Regions from separate parts of the Roseateles albus genome, predicted to be linked through region 1. Evidence: predicted binding sites of a transcription regulator. Region 1 holds the regulator's gene; the other holds the start of a gene.

What was found. Region 1 encodes NrdR, which represses ribonucleotide reductase genes. Its sites were predicted from a motif close to CACNANATNTNGTG; they were not measured.
Region 2: a site for NrdR is predicted at 2,384-2,397, ahead of PRZ03_RS20080 (ribonucleoside-diphosphate reductase subunit alpha). Genes of this name have one in related genera too.

What each region holds. Positions count from the first base shown of each region.
Region 1 covers NZ_JAQQXT010000009.1:85,155-89,572, reverse strand. Annotated here, with positions in the region: gene PRZ03_RS15235 (lytic transglycosylase domain-containing protein) at 1-241, shown strand, start outside; ZMP/ZTP riboswitch at 320-483, shown strand; gene glyA (serine hydroxymethyltransferase) at 548-1,795, shown strand; gene nrdR (transcriptional regulator NrdR) at 1,842-2,285, shown strand; gene PRZ03_RS15220 (GspH/FimT family pseudopilin) at 2,384-2,941, shown strand; gene PRZ03_RS15215 (type IV pilin protein) at 3,058-3,549, shown strand; gene PRZ03_RS15210 (PilW family protein) at 3,655-4,389, shown strand; gene PRZ03_RS15205 (pilus assembly PilX family protein) at 4,386-4,418, shown strand, end outside.
Region 2 covers NZ_JAQQXT010000015.1:49,121-53,538, forward strand. Annotated here, with positions in the region: gene PRZ03_RS20070 (sensor histidine kinase) at 1-565, shown strand, start outside; gene PRZ03_RS20075 (sigma-54-dependent transcriptional regulator) at 574-2,178, shown strand; gene PRZ03_RS20080 (ribonucleoside-diphosphate reductase subunit alpha) at 2,645-4,418, shown strand, end outside.

The DNA of each region.
Region 1 (4,418 bases):
GGAAAGCATTCAGAGAGCCGGCAGTGTTGACGAAGGCCTGAAGCACTATGTAGGTGCGGCTAACTTGCCCGATGATGGTGGCTATGCGCAAAGAGTACTGGCCATGCACGAACAAATGAAAGCCGTAGCGGCAGGTCGCAAACCGATCGACAAACCGATACGCGAAAGCCAGCCCTTAAAGAGCTCGCCCCCTGACATCGAAGCCAGAATCAGCGATGAGCGGGTCGCAATGGCACGCTAATTGGTTTTCTGACTGATTGGCTGGCCCTTGCGTCCAGCATGTCATGTAACTGAATGCCTTACAGCAGGCGCTACACTCCAAATTCTGCGCGACTGGCGATCAAGGTTGCGCCCTGCAAGGGTCTGTGCTTTTTTAAGCACAGTGGGCCAATCAGGGGCACCCCAAGGTGGTAGACCACCGGGAAGCGCGGACAGCTTCTAGCGTTCAGAAGCTGTTTTCAGCCGTTCGCCTGGGCAGCCTTGTCTTGCCGAGCCCCTTAAGGGCTGACAAGTCGGGGACTCCACTTTTTGAGCATTGCACCCACCTATGTTTGACCGTAGCACTTCCACTCTTGCGCTTGTCGACCCCGATTTGTGGGCCGCCGTTCAAAACGAGAACCAGCGTCAAGAAGACCATATTGAGCTGATCGCTTCAGAAAACTACACCTCGCCTGCTGTCATGCAGGCGCAGGGGAGTCAGCTGACCAACAAATACGCCGAAGGCTATCCCGGCAAGCGCTATTACGGCGGCTGCGAATATGTCGACGTGGTCGAACAATTGGCGATCGACCGGATCAAGCAATTGTTTGGTGCCGAGAACGCCAATGTGCAGCCGAATTCTGGCTCACAAGCTAATCAAGGCGTGTTCTTTGCATTGCTGCAGCCCGGCGACACCATCATGGGTATGAGCTTGTCGGAAGGTGGTCACTTGACCCACGGCATGCCTTTGAATATGAGCGGCAAGTGGTTCAAGGTTGTCAGCTACGGCTTGGACGCCAACGAAGCGATCGACTATGACGCGATGGAGCGCACCGCACGCGAGCACAAGCCTAAGCTGATCATCGCTGGGGCGTCGGCCTACAGCTTGCGCATTGACTTTGAGCGCTTTGCCAAAATTGCCAAGGAAATCGGCGCCTACTTCATGGTCGACATGGCGCATTACGCGGGCTTGATCGCTGCCGGCGTCTACCCGAACCCGGTGCCGCATGCCGACGTGGTGACCTCCACCACTCACAAGAGCCTGCGCGGCCCGCGCGGCGGCATCATCCTGATGAAGGATCATGTCGCCAAGCAAATCAATAGCGCCATCTTCCCTGGCATTCAAGGTGGCCCCTTGATGCACGTGATTGCCGGCAAGGCCGTGGCCTTCAAGGAAGCCCTGACCCCGGAATTCAAGGCCTACCAAGAACAAGTGCTGAAAAATGCGGTCGTTTTGGCCGAAGAATTGATCAAGCGCGGCCTTCGAATTGTGTCCGGGCGCACCGAGAGCCATGTGATGCTGGTTGACCTGCGTCCGAAGAACATGACGGGCAAGGAAGCCGAAGCCGTCTTGGGTCGCGCGCATATGACTTGTAACAAGAATGGCATTCCCAATGACCCGCAAAAGCCCATGGTCACCAGCGGCATTCGCCTGGGGACGCCGGCCATGACGACTCGCGGTTTCAAAGAAGAGCAGGTTCGCTTGACCGCCAACTTGATCGCCGATGTCCTGGATAATCCCAACGACGAGGCGAATCTGGAGGCGGTGCGCGCCAAGGTTGCCGCGCTCACGCGCGACTTCCCTGTCTACCGCTGATAGACCTTTCATAAGCCCCTGCTGAACAGCCTCGCCCGCACAGCCCATGCGATGCCCATTCTGTAGCCACACCGAGACGCAAGTTGCCGAGACGCGCGAGTCGGACGAGGGCGATGTGGTACGCCGCAGGCGTCGTTGTCTGGGCTGTGACAAGCGCTTCACCACCTATGAGCGCGCTGAAATCGCTCTGCCTGTGGTGGTGAAGAAAGACGGCACGCGCGCCGATTTCGATCCGAAAAAGGTTCGCGCTTCGATGCAGTTGGCTTTGCGCAAGCGACCTGTGAGCATTGAACAAATCGATGCTGCACTGGCCAAGATCGAAGAAACGCTTTTGACCAGTGGGGCGCGTGAGTTGCCCTCCACCCGACTCGGTGAACTTGTGATGCGGGAGCTCAAACGAATTGACAAGGTCGCTTATGTGCGCTTTGCGTCGGTTTACCGCAGCTTTGAAGATGTCGATGAATTCCGGCAACTGATTCGAGAGATTTGACCCCCCAATGGGGGATGCGCAGCCACCCCATCCCCCGCGAGTAGGACAGAAGTCCGCGCCACTGCGGCCTAAATTGTGCTCAGACCTCAACTGAGCACATGAGGCCCGCCATGCTCCCCTTGCCCAGCACGCCCTCCACTTGCCGCGGTTTCAGCTTGACTGAGCTTTGCGTGTGTGTTGCCATCACAGCCATTTTGATGGCCATGGCGCTGCCCGCGCTGGATCAACTCAGACAACGCCAGCGTCTTGAATTGGTGGCCCAGACCATGATGGCCGATCTCCAAGAAGCGCGCAGCCAGGCTGTCAGCCGGGCCGATGCCGTGCAACTGCGGTTCAGCCGCCATCCTGGGGGTAGCTGCTATATCTTGCATACAGGCTCCCCTGGGCAATGCCAGTGCGAGGCCGACGGCCATTCAGTTTGCGCCCCGAGCCAACAGGTCTTGAAGCTCGAGTGGACTCCTTCGACTCAGAACATAGCCGTCCGAGCCAATGTCAGCAATATGAGCTTTCAAGCGCGGCAAGGCGCAGTGACCAGTACCGGCAGCATAGACATCAGCGCCGCAAACGGCGAAACCATACGCCATGTGGTCAGCATTGCCGGCCGGGTCCGGACTTGCTCGCCCAGCGCTGAATTGCGCCGATTTCCCCGCTGCTGAACCCTCCCCCTTGAATTAGGGGAACACGATAAAAGGCCATTTCCCAAGGACAAACGGCGAGGTAAGGCCGCCTCAGCCGGGCACCAAATTTTCATAATCGCAGCATGGGAATAGCAATGTCCAAAACTTGCTTTGCAACCCGCGATCGAAGCGAAGCAGCTCCCGCAGCGACGGGATTTACCTTGATCGAACTGATGATCGTGATGGTCATTGTGGCCATCTTGGCCCTGGTCGCCCTGCCCGCATATCAAAAGCAAGTTGCCATGGGTCGCCGCGCTGACGCGATCAATGCCTTATCGGGTATTGCGCAAGCGCAAGAACGTTGGCGCAGCAATCGCGGCAGCTACGCCTCTTCATTGGGCGATGATGAGCTGAGTTTAGGCACTCAATCGCCTAGCCGGCATTACACCCTCAGCGTAGCAGGCGTGCGTGATCCGGTCAGTTTCAATTTTGGCTATATCGCCAAGGCAATCCCCGACTCTGCCAGCCCTCAAAGCAGTGACAGTGATTGCAAGACGCTGTCGATTCGCATGGATGGCGGTAGCCTCTTCTACGAGGCCAAAGACAGCAACGACCAAGACAGTTCAAGCAAATGCTGGCCAAAATGAATCTGCATCGCTCGCGGGTGGTCACGCATGTAGAAGTGCTGGTCGTCCGCGCCATCATCGACATCTTGCTGGGCCGGTAGGTGGCAATTTCAGCGGAGTCCCGGCATGCCCCACTTAAAACGCGTTCGCCACCAAGCCAACTGCGGCTTCAGCCTGGTGGAGTTGATGGTGGGCATTGCCATCGGCATGATTGTGGTGGCAGGTGCCAGCGTGATGATGACCAATCAGCTCGCGGAGCATAGGCGACTCACGCTGGAGACCCAGGTGCAGCAAGACCTCAGGGCCGCTGCCGATCTGATGCTGCGAGATTTACGCCGCGCTGGCTCATGGGCAGCGCCTCAGAATGGGGTGTGGTCACCCGGCGCAGCAGCGGCGCCGGTAGCGAACGCCTATGCCGCAACAAGCTTGACAACGGACAGTGGAAGTTCGGTCCTGGAATACAGCTATTCCCGCCACAAGGACAGGAACCGGTCGACCAGCGTCGCCATTGCCGACCCTGAAGACAATTTGATGAGTTCAAGCACCGAAAAATTCGGATTCAAAATCGAAGACGGCGGCATTCTCAAATTCCGCATCGGTGACCGATGGCAACCCTTGACCGACGTCAATGTCTTGGTCATCACCGCCTTTGACGTGGACCTGAGTGAACAGCAAATCATCTTGGAGGATCTGTGCAGTACGGCATGTCCAGCCAGCAGCACGACCTGCCCCCCAAAGCAAAGCCTTCGCCGCATTGACATCAGCTTGACGGGCCACGCCTTCCATGACAGCAGGGTGGAACGAACCATCAAGCTGACGAGCCGGGTTCGCAATGATCAGCTCATCGGAGCCTGTCCATGACGGCGCAAACGTGCCGAGACGAGCGTGGC
Region 2 (4,418 bases), on a different contig from region 1:
CGGCGCGGTGCCGGCCCCCGTGCCTTTGGATGCGAGCTTGCTGGTCAGCGAAGCTTGCCTGGAATGGGCGCGCACCAACCAACTCGCACCCGGCCCCTCCGACCCCTTGAGTTGTGCCTTGCCCTTGCAAGCCTTGGTGGTCAGCTTTGATCCCGAACATCTGCGACGGGTTTTGGTCAATTTGCTCGACAACGCGCTGCGCCACGCCACGCCGGGGCCGGCCTCGGTGCAGGTGAGCTTGGCGCCGGAGTCGGATGCCAGCACCCCAACAATGCAGCCGATGCCGCCGATGCCGCCGATGGCCCGCTTGACGATCTTCAGCGCCGGGCCGGCGATTCCGCCCGAGGTCGAGCGGCATTTGTTCGAGCCCTTTTTCTCGACGCGCAGCCGGGGCTCGGGCCTGGGTTTGTATATTTGCCGCGAGTTGTGCGAGCGTTACGGTGCGCAGATCAGCTACCGCCGCCGGCAAGATTCGGTCTTGCCTGGCAATGAGTTCAGCATCCGCTTGCGGCTGATCGAATCCGCTGCAATCGGGGCGGCCGTGCGCAACCCCTCTCTTTTTTGAAAGCCAGTATGAGCAGCGCTTCTTCCGATGGCATGGCCCTGAGTTTGCTGGTGGTCGACGATGAGCCCGACCTGCGGACCTTGTATGAGTTGACGCTGGTGCGCGAAGGCTATGCACTGGATACGGCCGGCTCGGTGCAGGAGGCCTTGGCGTGCCTGCAGCGCCGCCCCTACAGCGCCGTCATCACCGATATGCGCTTGCCCGATGGCAGCGGCCTGGACCTCTTGCACTGGCTGGAAAGCCAAGGCCGGGACGAAAAAACGCTGGTGATCACCGCCTATGGCTCGGCCGAGAATGCCGTCGAAGCGCTCAAGGCAGGTGCTTATGACTACCTGACCAAGCCGGTTGATCTGCGCCAGTTCCGGCAGGTTGTGGCCTCCGCCTTGGGTCGGCAGCCGCAAAAGTTGGCGCCAGCCGTGCCAGCGGTGGCGCCGACGAAATTGCCGCCTCTGCCTCAATCAGCTCTGCAGCCGCAGGCGCCGCAACAACTGCCGCCCGTCAAAGAGCGGCAGCAGTTGGTGAAAGGCCTCCCCCTCGCTGCCGTACCAACGCTGACGGCGCTGTCCCGCTTGGCCGGCAAATCGGCGGCGATACAGGAGTTGCGTTCTTTGATTGAGAAGGTCTCGCGCAGCATGGCGCCGGTGCTCTTGCAGGGTGAGTCGGGGACCGGCAAGGAGTTGGTGGCGCGCGCCATTCACGACAGTGGTGTGCGTGCGCGCCAGCGCTTTGTGGCGGTCAATTGCGGCGCCATCCCTGAGCAGCTCTTGGAGGCCGAATTCTTCGGCTACCGCAAAGGCGCATTCACCGGCGCGAATGAAGACCGCGAGGGCTTCTTCCAGGCGGCCGACGGCGGCACGCTTTTTCTGGATGAAATTGGGGATTTGCCCTTGGCCATGCAGAGCAAGCTTTTGCGCTCGATCCAGGAGCGGACTGTGCGGCCGGTCGGTGCGGTGGCAGAGGCCTCGGTCAATGTGCGGATATTGAGTGCAACCCATAAAGACTTGGGCGCCGAGGTGGCGGCGGGGCGTTTTCGACAAGATTTGTTTTATCGCCTGAATGTGATTCAGCTGCGTGTGCCGCCCTTGCGGGAGCGCATCGAGGACGTGCCCATGATCGCTGAGCGGGTGCTGGAGCGCATAGCGGCCGACGCCGGCGTCTCGCCGGTGCCGCAGCTGACGCCCGCCGCATTGGCGCAGCTGACCCGCTATGGCTTCCCCGGCAATGTGCGTGAGCTGGAAAATTTGTTGCACCGCGCTTTGGCTTTGTCCGGCGGTGAATGGATCGATGCGGACGACCTCGGTTTGCCTGAATCGCTGTTGGATGACTCGCTGCTGGGCGGGCTGAGCTCGGCCGATGACTTCGAGCCGGAAGGCGGCGTGTCGATTAAAAACAGCTTTGGGCATGACAAGGCGCCCAACGAGCTGCCGACCGATCTGGCGCGCTTTTTGGACGATGTCGAGCGCGACATCTTGTTGCGTGCCTTGACGCAGCACCGCTTCAACCGCACCGCTGCCGGCGCCAGCCTGGGGTTGTCGCTGCGCCAAATTCGCTACCGCATGGCCCGGCTGGGTGTGACGGCTGACGAGGCCGAGCAGTCCGACGACCAGGCCTGAGCGAGTATTGGCGCGGCCTAGCGGCTGTTTTTCTTCGTAAACCAAGCTGGGCTGCGGCTTGGCCTTCTCTTGCTCAGAAGGCATCAAGCAAAGAGGCCCTTCGCGGCCAAGCTTTGCAGCCGCCCTGATGGCCATGACTAGCGTTAATTTCGATCTTCGTCAATGGGATAGATACGCTATCTGTAGTGCTTGAGTGTCGCTGTGACCCCAGATATAGTGTGGCCCATGCTATCCTTCGGCCCGGAATTCAAAATTGGTTTGGCGGCCTTCCCAGGCAGGCGAAGGCTAGGCGCAGGCGCAAGCCCCGTCCCAAAAACCAAGGTGGCCACAGCAGATTTGAAAGCTGAGCCGATGCGCCAAGCGCATCCCAAATCCATTCCCAATTTCAATTGAAGCGATAAGCGCGACTCAGGCGCGTAGTGGTTTCTTTTTTTCAATATTTCACCGAGACATCAAAGGACGATTCATGCAGACTCAACTCGCCCACGCCGCTACTTTGGGAGCAAGCCCGCATTTGGTCAGCCCCGAAGGCCAGGTTTTGCAATCGGCATTTCAGGCCTATCAAATCCTGCGCCGCAATGGCGCCGTGGTGTCGTTTGAGCCGAGCAAGATTGCCGTCGCCTTGATGAAGGCCTTTTTGGCCGTGCATGGCACCAGCGGCGCGGCCTCGGCCAGCGTGCGCGAGACCGTTGACGGCCTGACCGAAGCGGTGGTGCGTGCGTTGATGCGTTCGCGCCCAAGCGGCGGCACCTTCCATATTGAAGATGTGCAGGACCAGGTCGAGCTGGGCCTGATGCGCGGCGGCCATCACGAAGTGGCGCGTGCCTATGTGCTTTACCGCGAGCGTCGCCTGCAAGAGCGTCTGGCTCAGGGCAAGATCGATAAGCCGGTCGCCGAGGTGCAGCTGACCGTGATCGACGGCGGCCAGCGCGTGCCGCTGGACTTTGCCCATCTGCAAAGCTTGATCGTGTCGGCCTGCGCCGGTTTGGGTGAGGACGTCAAGCCGGACCCGGTCTTGGCCGAGACCAAGCGCAATCTGTATGACGGCGTGCCGATCGACGAGGTCTACAAAGCCGCGATTCTGGCCGCCCGTACCCTGATCGAACGCGACCCCGGCTACAGCCAGGCGACGGCACGTTTGCTGCTGCACACGATCCGCCGCGAGGTGGTCGGCGGCGAGATCACGCAAGAGCAGATGCACGCGCGCTATGCCGAGTATTTCCCGGGTTACATCAAGAAGGGCGTCAAGGCCGAGTTGCTGGACGAGCGCCTGGGTCAATACGACCTGGCCCGTTTGGGTGCGCACTTGAAGGCCGAGCGCGATTTGCAGTTCGACTACCTCGGCCTGCAGACCTTGTATGACCGCTACTTCCAGCACATCGACGACCAGCGCATCGAAATGCCGCAGGCCTTCTTCATGCGCGTGGCGATGGGCTTGGCGCTGAACGAGATCGACCGCGAAGCGCGCGCGATCGAGTTCTACGATGTGCTGTCCAGCTTCGACTTCATGAGCTCGACGCCGACGCTGTTCAACTCCGGCACGCGTCGCTCGCAGCTCTCCAGCTGCTACCTGACGACGGTGGCCGACGATCTGGACGGCATCTACGAAGCGCTGAAAGAGAACGCGCTGTTGAGCAAGTTTGCCGGTGGTCTGGGCAATGACTGGACCCCGGTGCGCGCTCTGGGTTCGCACATCAAGGGCACTAACGGCAAGAGCCAGGGCGTGGTGCCCTTCCTGAAGGTGGTCAACGACACGGCGGTTGCGGTCAACCAGGGCGGCAAGCGCAAGGGCGCGGTCTGCGCTTATCTGGAAAGCTGGCACCTCGACATCGAGGAGTTCCTGGAGCTGCGCAAGAACACCGGCGATGACCGCCGTCGCACCCACGACATGAACACCGCCAACTGGATCCCCGATCTGTTCATGCGCCGCGTGATGGACGGTGGCCAGTGGACGCTGTTCAGCCCGTCCAACACACCCGATCTGCATGACCTGTTCGGCATCGCCTTCGAGAAGGCCTATGTCGCCTACGAAGAAAAGGCCGATCGCGGCGAGATCAAGCTGTTCAAGCGCGTCGAGGCCAAGGACCTGTGGCGCCGCATGCTGTCGATGCTGTTCGAAACCGGCCACCCTTGGATCACCTTCAAGGACGCTTGCAATGTGCGCTCGCCGCAGCAGCATGTTGGCGTTGTGCACTCGAGCAATCTGTGCACCGAGATCACACTGAACACCAATGACAGCG